3 regions of the Corynebacterium jeikeium genome follow, and region 1 is predicted to be linked to each of the others. Evidence: predicted binding sites of a transcription regulator. Region 1 holds the regulator's gene; each other region holds the start of a gene.
What was found. Region 1 encodes LexA, which represses DNA repair genes until DNA is damaged. Its sites were predicted from a motif close to CGAACANNTGTTCG; they were not measured.

Region 1 (3,274 bases):
TGATGGTGCGGGATCGTGGTAGTGCTTGTGGTTGCGCATCATGGCGTAGAGGACGTTGAGTCGTCTGCGGGCTAGTGCTACTACTGCGGCGTTGTGTCTTTTGCCTTCACGGCGCTTTCGTTCATAGAATTGCCGGGAACGCTCGTGGAATCTGATGGATGCAAAAGATGATTGCCATAGGGCGTTCTTTAATTTTTTATTGCCGGCTCGGTTCAGTGAGTTCGACATGATCGAGGTCCCGGACTGGTTTGTCCGAGGTGATAAGCCAGCGTAAGAGGCTAGGTGCCCAGCTGTCGGGAAGTCGGTCATGTCGCCCGCGGTCATGAGAATTTGTGCTGCCGTCTTTGGTCCGATTCCTGGCATGGATAGCAGGATTTGAGTGTGGGGGATGTCGTTGATGAGCTCGATGACTTCCTGCTCGATTTGTGTGCGGTGCTCGAGCTTTAAAAGCGCGTCCTTCGCCGACATTGCTACGCCCATTTCGGCATAGTGTGCACCAGCAATGGCAACTGTTTGCTCAGAGATGGCAGCGAAAATGGCATCGAGGACAGGTTCAGGATTGCGTGCCTTATAGCGTCGAGCGAAGGCAGTTGCCTTGGCCTTTCCGAGGCGTTTTATCTTGGTCGGTCCGCCGTAGCGTGCAAGTAGGTGCAGAACCCACTTGCGGTGAATTATCTGACCGCGAAGGGCCTGTTCGAATTGCGGGTAGCAGCCTACTAGTGCACTTCGAATCTGATTGATGAGCCTGGTGTAGGAGCGCGCTAAATCTTCGTCGATACCGTTGAGGACCTTCAACTGGAGGAAGGCTTCTTCGACGCGGTCGACGCTGCGGAGGGATTCCGGAAGGTTCTTTGCAGCGTGGGCGATGATATAGGCGTCCCGGATATCAGTTTTGGCATTGCCAGCGTGGATGCGCGAGAGTTGACGCATAGCCAAACCGGGAAGGTAGCGCACGTCGATCCCGAGTTCTTGAGCAACCGCGACAGTTAGTCGACCAATGTTATTGGGCTGGTCCACGACGACAAGGACCTTGTGGTCGTGTGCGCTGAACGCTGAAAACAGTGCGCGCAGGGATTTTTCGTTTTGGTTGATGCGCTTAGATAGCACCTGGGTGCCGTCGATATCTAAGACGCAAGCGTGGTGAAAGTATTTACCGACGTCCATGCCGATGACATAGTCGTAGGTCATGCCAGACCTCCTAGCGAATTGAATGAGTATGGGACTTATTTCATCGCTGGTGGTCGGACATACTTCACGCTGGCATCCACATTACTTTGAGACCTCGCACATTCTGTGCGGGTCAGGTTCCTATTAGCAGTCTGGAGTATGCCACTGCCTTCGGCGGCATCACCCCCCGGATCATTTTCAGACAGGGACGAAAACAAGCCATACCGAAGCCAGCGACTAGTTCCACTGCCCCAAGGCAGAAGGAACGCAGACAAACATAACCTGCCCCAGCATGGGGCTAGGAGTACGAATCCTGAGTTCCTTCAAGCGGAACTGCCAACAACGTAATGGGACTTAGATCTTGCGCAGGACCGCGGCAACCTTGCCCAGAATTGTTGCCTCCTCAGCGGGGATGGGCTCGAACAGCGGATTGTGGGGAATAAGCCATAGGCCGTCGGCATCCTTTTGGAATTCCTTGACTGTCGCCTCGCCATCGATCATGGCCGCAACGAAGTCTCCAAATTCGGCGACGGACTGCGAACGCACGACTACCCAGTCACCGTTGAAAATGCCGGCGTCGTGCATGGATTCGCCGACAACCTGAAGCAGAAAAAGCTCGCCATTGCCCACGAGTTCTTGCGGGAGGGGAAAGTGAGCCTCAACATTCTGCTCAGCGAGAATTGGGGCGCCTGCCGCAATCTGGCCTACAACCGGAACGTAGGTCGCCTCTGGCATGGTCTCGCCTTCGGTGGTCGGTTCCGGGATAGCCGCGGAAGTTGGCTGGGGCGAGCCTGCGTTCTTTTTGGTGCTTTCGTTCGTGAGCTGGCCACCGTCGAATGCTCGGACGTCTACGGCTCGCGGACGTTTGCCATCGCGGCGGAGATAACCCCGCTTCTCAAGCTGGGTCAGGTGATAAGAAACGGAAGAGGTGGAGTGCAGCCCAACTGCGTCTGCAATCTCGCGAATGCTCGGCGGGTAGCCGCGGATGATGGTCGAATCCCTAATGACTTCGAGGATTCGGCGCTGACGGGTGCTCAATGCCGGCTTCTTGCCGTCTTTCTGCGCCTCTTTCTCTGCGCGCTTATCGGCCTCCGACTTCGGCGGGCGGCCGAGCTTCGGGCGCGGGGTGGGGTTGTCACTCGATTTGTCGATGCTCACGGGGTGTACCTCGTTCGGTATTCGGTTCAGCTATCGCCATTGACTCTACCCGAAAACTAAACGATTACTAGTATATGTGTTCGAAAATGTTCGAATTTCGCTCGACATGTTCGAACAAGCGTGCTAAATTACTTACTGCATCGGAAATTAGAACACGTGATCTAGTGTTCTAATGTTTAGCAATAGCCTGTCTGGGGCGGATGTTTCACTGGGAACCACAGTGAAGGAAGCTGCCAGTGAGACTTTAAGAGTAGCGCTGATGTTTTAAGGAGTAATCATCATGACCACCTCGATTGTGCGTCAGGTAACGTCCCGTCAGTCCGATACCCGCGTCCGTGTGTCGCGCCACGAACGTGTTGCTCCACTACGCCAACCTAGGGTTCGCAAGCCTGACTGGGATGTGGTTGCTAACAGGTCTAATTCGAACACTTTTAGTTATGCAACGGCGCCGGTAAGGCGTTCGATATCTTTGGAAAAGGCTGCCCGTATTTCCGGTTCTAACGAAAGGGTGTTCGAAGTAGGATCGGCACGTACCGCGACTCTGCGCGCTCGTGTGGATCGCGTAGTTCACTCTCCTGGAGCGACTGTGTTTTCCTTGGGTGCAATGTCAGTGCTGTTAGGGCTTGCTCCCGTGTTGATTCCTTAGGGCGATCCTTAAGACGGGGAGCGGGGACTGTAGCTTTAGAAATCTTCTGTCCTGGTTTGGACTCAGACTAAGGTAGAGGGCGTGTTGTGTCCCTCTTGCAATTCTGAATCTTCCCGCGTAGTCGACTCGCGTTCTATCGAAATGGGCGTATCTATTCGCCGTCGTCGTGAATGCAGCGAGTGCCAGACCCGTTTCACCACCATCGAAAGGTCCGTCCTGCTGGTGGTTAAGCGCAACGGGGTGACTGAGGAATTCAGTAGGGAGAAGGTTATCAAGGGTGTTCGGCGTGCTTGCCAGGGTCGC
Region 2 (3,274 bases), 790 kb from region 1:
TTCCCGCTGCTGCTTGGGCATGCCCTGCAGGCGCAGTGGGTAGGCGACGTTGCCTGCCACATTGCGGGAGGAGAACAGGTTGAACTGCTGGAAGATCATGCCGATGTCGCTGCGCAGCTTGCGCATCTGCGATTCCGGCAGGGGAACGATGTCCTGGCCGTCCAGCAGGATCTGCCCGCTGGTGGGGCGGTCCAGGCCGTTGATCTGCCGGACTAGGGTGGACTTGCCGGCGCCGGAGTAGCCGATGATGCCAACGATGGAGCCCGCCGCGATCTGCGTGTTGATGTCCTGCAGGGCGTGAATTTCCTTCTTGCCCTGCTTGAAGACCTTCGTCACGTCGCGGAAGACGATCTCCGTGCCGGTACTGCCGCTACTGCCGGCAGCGCCGGTACTGCCGGCGCTGGGCTGGTCGACGCTTGGTTGTGCGTCTGTCGCCATAGGGAACCTCTTTTGAGAGTTGGGGTTAGTAGTGCCGATTGGGCCTACTTCTTGATCTGGTCCTCGGTGTCCTTCAGAACCTTATCCAGTTCCTCCGGGCCCATCTGAACCTGGACGGAGGTGCCCTTGGACTGCTCGTTCAGTGCATCCTGAACGTCCTTGGAGTGCCAGACCTCAACGAGCTTCTTCAGATCCTCGTCGTCCTTCTTCTCCTCGGTGGTGACGAAGGCGTTGATGAACGGCTTGGCGGCCTCTGCCTTCGGGTCATCCTCGACGATGGCGGACTTCGGGTCGATGTTGCCGCGCTCCAGGAAGGAGTTGTTGATGACGGCCGGGGTGCCGTCCTTGTAGGCGGTCACGGTCTGGGCGGCGTCCACCGGGGTGACCTTGACCTTGGACTTGCCCTCGTCGATGTCAGCCGGGGTGGGGGACAGGATCTTGTCGTCCTTCAGCTTCACCAGGCCGGCGGATGCCAGCACGTGCAGGGCGCGGCCCTGGTTGGTCGGGTCGTTCGGGATGGCAACCTCGCCGGCTTCCTCGATGTCCTTGACCTCGCTGTGGTCCTGGTAGTACACGCCCAGCGGGATGATCTCGGTAGCGCCGATCGGCACCAGGTTGGAGTCGTTGTTGACGTTGTAGTCAGCCAGGAACATCAGGTGCTGGAAGTTGTTGACGTCGATCTCGCCGTCGGCCAGCGCGCGGTTCGGCAGGCTGTAGTCGCCGAACGGAACCAGTTCAACGTTCAGGCCTTCTTCCTTGGCCTTTTCCTCAAACACCTGCCACTGCTTCTGGCCCTGGTCGGTGGTGCCGACCTTGATCGTGTCGTCGTCACCGCCGCAGGCGGTCAAGCTGAAGGCCATAACTGCTGCAGCTACACCGGCTGCTACTTTACGGCGAAGGGACATGGGATCCTCCTGGATAGTCATGGGGCCCGGTGCTCTTGCGAATGTCCGGGCTGAACTGTGCGATCAAAGTAGCACTCTAAACCAGAATGAACAACTTAGTCTAGTCTTAGTTTCCACTAGTTTTAAGAGAGTTTGCTCCCGTTGGTGGTTAATAGAATATGTGTTCTATAATCGCGCTGTGTCTGTTGAACCCCGCGATCCCGCTGGCGAGCCGAACCCTGCGCCTCGTCGCACGCTACGCAAGCCGCGATCCAGGAGCTTTTCCCAGGGGCGGCCGCTGAGCTGGGCGCAACTTGAAAGCGTGCTATCCGGCAGGGGACCGGGGCTGCGGAATCTCCGCGCGGTCGGAGTGGGGGAAGGCCAGCAGCGCACAACGTCTCTCGACCCTGCGGAGGCGGGCGGCACTGGGGCCGAGGGGGCGTCACAAAAAGAGGCAACAACCCCCTTCGCGGAACTTCACGCCTGCAGCGCCTACAACTTCCTGCGTGGCGCGAGCCAGCCCGAGCAGATGGTTGAGGCGGCCCGTGAACTGGGGCTAAGCGCGCTTGCGTGCGTGGATCGCGACGGCTTCTATGGGGCGGCACGCTTTGCTACGGCGGTGGCGGAGAGTAACGCGGACCTCGCCACGGTATTCGGCGCGGAGCTGAGCCTCGACATGCCGCTCACGGTGCTGTGCAAGGGGCGCGAAGGCTACACGCGGCTCAGCCGGGTTATTTCGGACGCCCGCATGGCCGACCCGGACAAAGACTCCGTCCGGTACCCCAGCCTGCCCCAGCTGGCAGAGGCAGCCGGCGGCCACTGGCTAGTATTGCTGGATTGGCGCTGGGCGGATGCGCAGCTCGTGGATCTCTTCGGCGCGGACAACGTCGTAGTGGAGCTGCAGCACACGATGAACCCCGCCGATGCCGACCGCAATGAGCGCCTCCACGCCCTGGCAGTGCGCCACGGCCTACGCGAAATCGTCAGCAGCGCCCCGACGTGCGCCACCCCTAAGTACTCCCGGCTGGCCGGGGCGAAGGCCGCACTGCGCGAGCGGAAAGACATGGCAGCCGCGGAGCCGACCACCCACCCGGTCGGCGGCTCGTGGCTGCGCTCGGGCGAGGAGATGCTGCAGCTTGCGGGCGATTGCGAGTGGCTGGCGCGTGCCGTGGAGACCTCCGTGCAGGTTGCCGAGGAATGCGCCTTCACGCTGGACCTTGTCGCGCCGAACCTGCCGCACTTCCCCGTGCCGGAGGGGTACACGGAAATGACCTGGTTGCGCGCCATTACCGAACGCGGCGGGGCGCAGCGCTACGGCCAGCGCGGTTCCTCCGCCGCCGCCAACCAAGCCTGGGCCACCATCGACCGCGAGCTGGAAACCATCGAGCAGCTGGGGTTTCCCGGCTACTTCCTGATCGTCCACGACATTGTCTCCTTCTGCCACGAGAACAACATCTTTTGCCAGGGGCGAGGATCCGCGGCGAACTCCGCGGTGTGCTTTGCGCTGGGGATCACGACGGTGGACGCTGTGGCCTCCGGCCTGCTCTTCGAGCGCTTTCTCTCCCCGGAGCGCGACGGGCCGCCCGACATCGACCTCGACATTGAATCCGGGCGGCGCGAGGAGGCTATCCAGTATGTGTACTCCCGCTATGGCCGCGAGAACGCCGCGCAGGTGGCGAACGTGATCACCTACCGCCGCCGCGGCGCCACCCGCGATGCCGGGCGTGCCCTCGGCTACGCGCCGGGCCAGATCGATGCCTGGACCCGTAACCCGGAACAGACCCCCGACGCAGTGCAGCGTTTAGCCGAGCAGATGCTGGACCACCCCCGCCACCTAGGCATTCACTCCGGCGGCATGGTGATCTGCGACCGCCCGATCGCACAGGTCGTGCCGACGGAATGGGCGCGGATGGAAGGCCGTTCGGTGGTGCAGTGGGACAAGGACGACTGCG
Region 3 (3,274 bases), 400 kb from region 1:
GTTGCCGTATCCCAGTCCCTTTCGCTCAACACTCCGGGGCGCGTTCCGTTCTCTGTAGAGTTCATGCCGCCGCGCGACGACGCGGCCGAAGAGCGCCTGTGGAACGCTGCCGAGGCTTTCCACGACCTCGGCGTAAGCTTCGCCTCCGTGACCTATGGTGCCGGCGGTAGCACCCGCGAACGTACCCTGCGCGTTGCAGAGCGCCTGGGCACCAAGCCGCTAACAACCCTGGTGCACATGACGTTGGTGCAGCACACCCAGGAAGAGCTGCAGGATATGCTGCGCACCTATGCCTCGCTGGGGCTCACCAACCTACTGGCACTACGCGGCGACCCGCCGGGGGATCCGAACGCCGAATGGGTACCCACCCCGGGTGGTTTGAGCTACGCCAGCGAGCTGATCGAATTGATCCGCGAAATGCCCGAGTGTGCCGACTTTGATATCGGCATCGCCAGCTTCCCCGAAGGCCACTACCGCACGGGTTCTTTGGAGCAAGACACGGAATACACCCTGGCCAAGCTCCGCGCCGGGGCGCAGTACTCGATCACGCAAATGTTCTTTGACGTGGACCACTACCTGCGGCTGCGCGATCGCCTGGCGAAGGCGGATCCGGAGCATGGCCAGAAGCCGATCATCCCGGGGCTGATGCCGATTACCTCGCTGCGGAGCGTGCGCCGCCAGATGGAGCTGGCGGGCGCCGCGCTGCCCCCGAAGTTGGAAAAACGTCTGCTGGATGCCGCAGCTGGAGACGAGGTAGCCAACCGCGATGCAATCCGCGAGGTTGGCATTGAGGTGACGACCGAGATGGCCGAGCGTCTCATCGCTGAAGGTGTTCCGGACCTGCACTTTATGACTATGAACAATGTGCGCGCCACCCAGGAGGTCCTGCATAACCTGGGCATGGCTCCGGCCTGGGGGCCGGGGCTGGGCCACGACATGGTGCGCTAGGGCCACGACATGGTGCGCTAGGGTGCGAAATGGGAGTGTTAGGAGCGCGTGCGCTGGAGGATTCCGAAAGGCCTGGGATCTGCCGGGAACTTAAAATTCCGCAGAACATCGGTGAACCCAGCCTTGCGATAAAGCTGCCAGGCAGCGTTGGCTTCGCCTTCCACCTCGGGTGTTGAAAGCATCACTGTGTTCTGTGGGGTGCGCTCTAGCAGGTCGTTGAGGATGGAGGTGCCGACGCCCTCACCCTGCGCCGCTGGGAGTACATGTATTTCGGATAATTCGGCGTAGGCATGCAAAATCCGAGTGGCTTCCGTCCGGGAGTTTCCGTTGAGTACTAGGCCACGGGCGACTTGGCGATACCACCAGGTGTTGGGGGAGCCGCGGAAAGTAAAGCCGATGCCTACGCAACGCTGCCGAGGGCTACTTGGGTCCGGTTGTTCCTCCGCGCGATGGAGAAGTGCCATGCTGCAGGTGAAGTCCGGCTGGGACCCGTTGTAGATCCACAGCGACTTGCGCTGGGCGTGCGTCTCCTTTGGGTAGTCCATGGCTGCCAGGTGAATATCGATGAGCTCGTCGAGTCGGGATATGAAGTGGCGGTTGGTGGCGGAGACCACGGACACGCGTAAGGGGGAACCTGTGGCGGGAATTGTGTGGGGGGCGTCTTGAGGCATGTCCTGAGGCATGGGTTCAATAGTGCCCTGCCGTTGTTTTGGATGAAAGAAAATGGCGCGAAAAGTATGGAATGGAACATGTGTTCTATTTTATGTTTGACGTGACGGGGTTGTCTGAGCAGTTTCCTACTGTATGGGGCATCGATTAAGGCGGTAAGCCTGGAAGAAAAGAAGGGGACGAGATGATGTCGGCGCAACCGAAGCAGCTGGGGCCACGAGCTCGCTACAGTCGCAGCCGCGGGGCGAGGGGTTTTCTGGATGAGGCAGAGCGCCAGCTGGAACTGTCACGCGCGGAATTGCGCGAGCCGGAAGCGATCGTCTACGCCTACCGGGCCGCCCTAAGGGCAGCGGGTGCGTTGATCGAATGGGAAATGGCTACGCGTAAACGTCGACCTTCCGGCAGTGCGTGGGCGAAGCTACGGGTATTACGACCGGACTTGGAAAACTGGGTAGAAACCTTTGAGGTTCACGCGCGAGTTGCCAGTCGGGCGGGGTTGGGGCTCAACCGGGGTCTGCCTGAAAATGCGCGGGGCGCGGTCTACCGTGATGCTTGCGACTTGGTGGACCTGGCCCGTGACGTGGTGGAGTACCTGCCGGAGGTGGCGTAGGCGGAGAAGAATCGTTGTCCTAAAAGTGCTGGTTGATGTAGGGTGGACGGGTGAGAAGTGGGCTGGACGCGCACGGGCTGGAAACTTTTTTCGCGCCCTAGGCGTTGTTGAAAGTAGCCGCAAAGATTTGGGAGGTCGCGATGGCTCTATCGGAGCAAGAGCAGAGGATGCTCGCGGAGATCGAACGGGCGTTAATCGCCGAGGATCCGCGCTTGGCAAAGCAGGCTTCCAACAATGGTGCGCAGACGATCAGCTTCAATATTCGATCGATTGCGCTCATCGTCCTTGGTTTGACCGTGATGGTTGGTGGTATTGCTGCCGCGCAGCTGTCGCTATGGTTTGTGGGGCTGAGCGTACTCGGATTCCTAATTATGTTTGGCGGAGGTCTATTGGCATTCAGGTCCAACGATGACCCGGAGACAGCAGCCATTAAGCGCTCCAAGTCCCCCAAGCGCAGCAAGGCGAGTGCGACAAAAGGGGCAAATTCCGGCCGCTCGGGTGGAATCGGCGACAAGATGGAAGATAACTTCCGCCGCCGCTTCGAGCGTTAGGGCAAGCGCTTAGGCTGTAAAGAACAGCTAGAAACCACCGTCCTCCAATTGTGGAGGGCGGTGGTTTTGTTGTTGCCGGCCAAAAATGCCGCAGAAGGCGGAGGGGAATCTTTTTGCCCCACTTCACCCCACCTTGGTCCCCATTGGTCTTTGTGGGCGAGAGCGAAAAGGTGGTTTCAGGTATCCGTTGCGGAGTATTTGGATGTCTTACCTGGGGAAATGTCTCGGCTAGCTCAGGTAGGTGGGGTGGGAGAAGGTGGCGTCACGAAGGGAAAGAGTGATTGGTGGCGTGCGAAACGGTGAGAGCAAAAGGGGTAAAGTGCAGCTTTAGCGTTGTTGATGTGAAGAATATTGAGAAAAGGTGCGCGAAAGTACCTCGTGTTGTGGAGTTTGTGGGGGAGAGTGGGGTAAAGTGGGGCTCGTTGGAACAAAGCTGTGCCAACGACTCCAAACTTCATAGCGAAACCACTGGTCAGGGCTAGTAACAGTCCGCTAC

Region 2: the regulator LexA is predicted to act here: its motif matches at 1,497-1,510, upstream of CJEIK_RS09355 (error-prone DNA polymerase).
Region 3: the regulator LexA is predicted to act here: its motif matches at 1,693-1,706, upstream of CJEIK_RS03925 (SAV_6107 family HEPN domain-containing protein).

The regions. Positions count from the first base shown of each region.
Region 1 covers NZ_CP063195.1:1,298,029-1,301,302, reverse strand. Annotated here, with positions in the region: gene CJEIK_RS05755 (IS110 family RNA-guided transposase) at 1-1,188, opposite strand, end outside; gene lexA (transcriptional repressor LexA) at 1,522-2,325, opposite strand; gene nrdR (transcriptional regulator NrdR) at 3,053-3,274, shown strand, end outside.
Region 2 covers NZ_CP063195.1:2,083,430-2,086,703, reverse strand. Annotated here, with positions in the region: gene CJEIK_RS09365 (methionine ABC transporter ATP-binding protein) at 1-438, opposite strand, end outside; gene CJEIK_RS09360 (MetQ/NlpA family ABC transporter substrate-binding protein) at 483-1,343, opposite strand; gene CJEIK_RS09355 (error-prone DNA polymerase) at 1,621-3,274, shown strand, end outside.
Region 3 covers NZ_CP063195.1:893,868-897,141, forward strand. Annotated here, with positions in the region: gene metF (methylenetetrahydrofolate reductase [NAD(P)H]) at 1-948, shown strand, start outside; gene CJEIK_RS03920 (GNAT family N-acetyltransferase) at 987-1,631, opposite strand; gene CJEIK_RS03925 (SAV_6107 family HEPN domain-containing protein) at 1,802-2,227, shown strand; gene CJEIK_RS03930 (DUF3040 domain-containing protein) at 2,368-2,778, shown strand.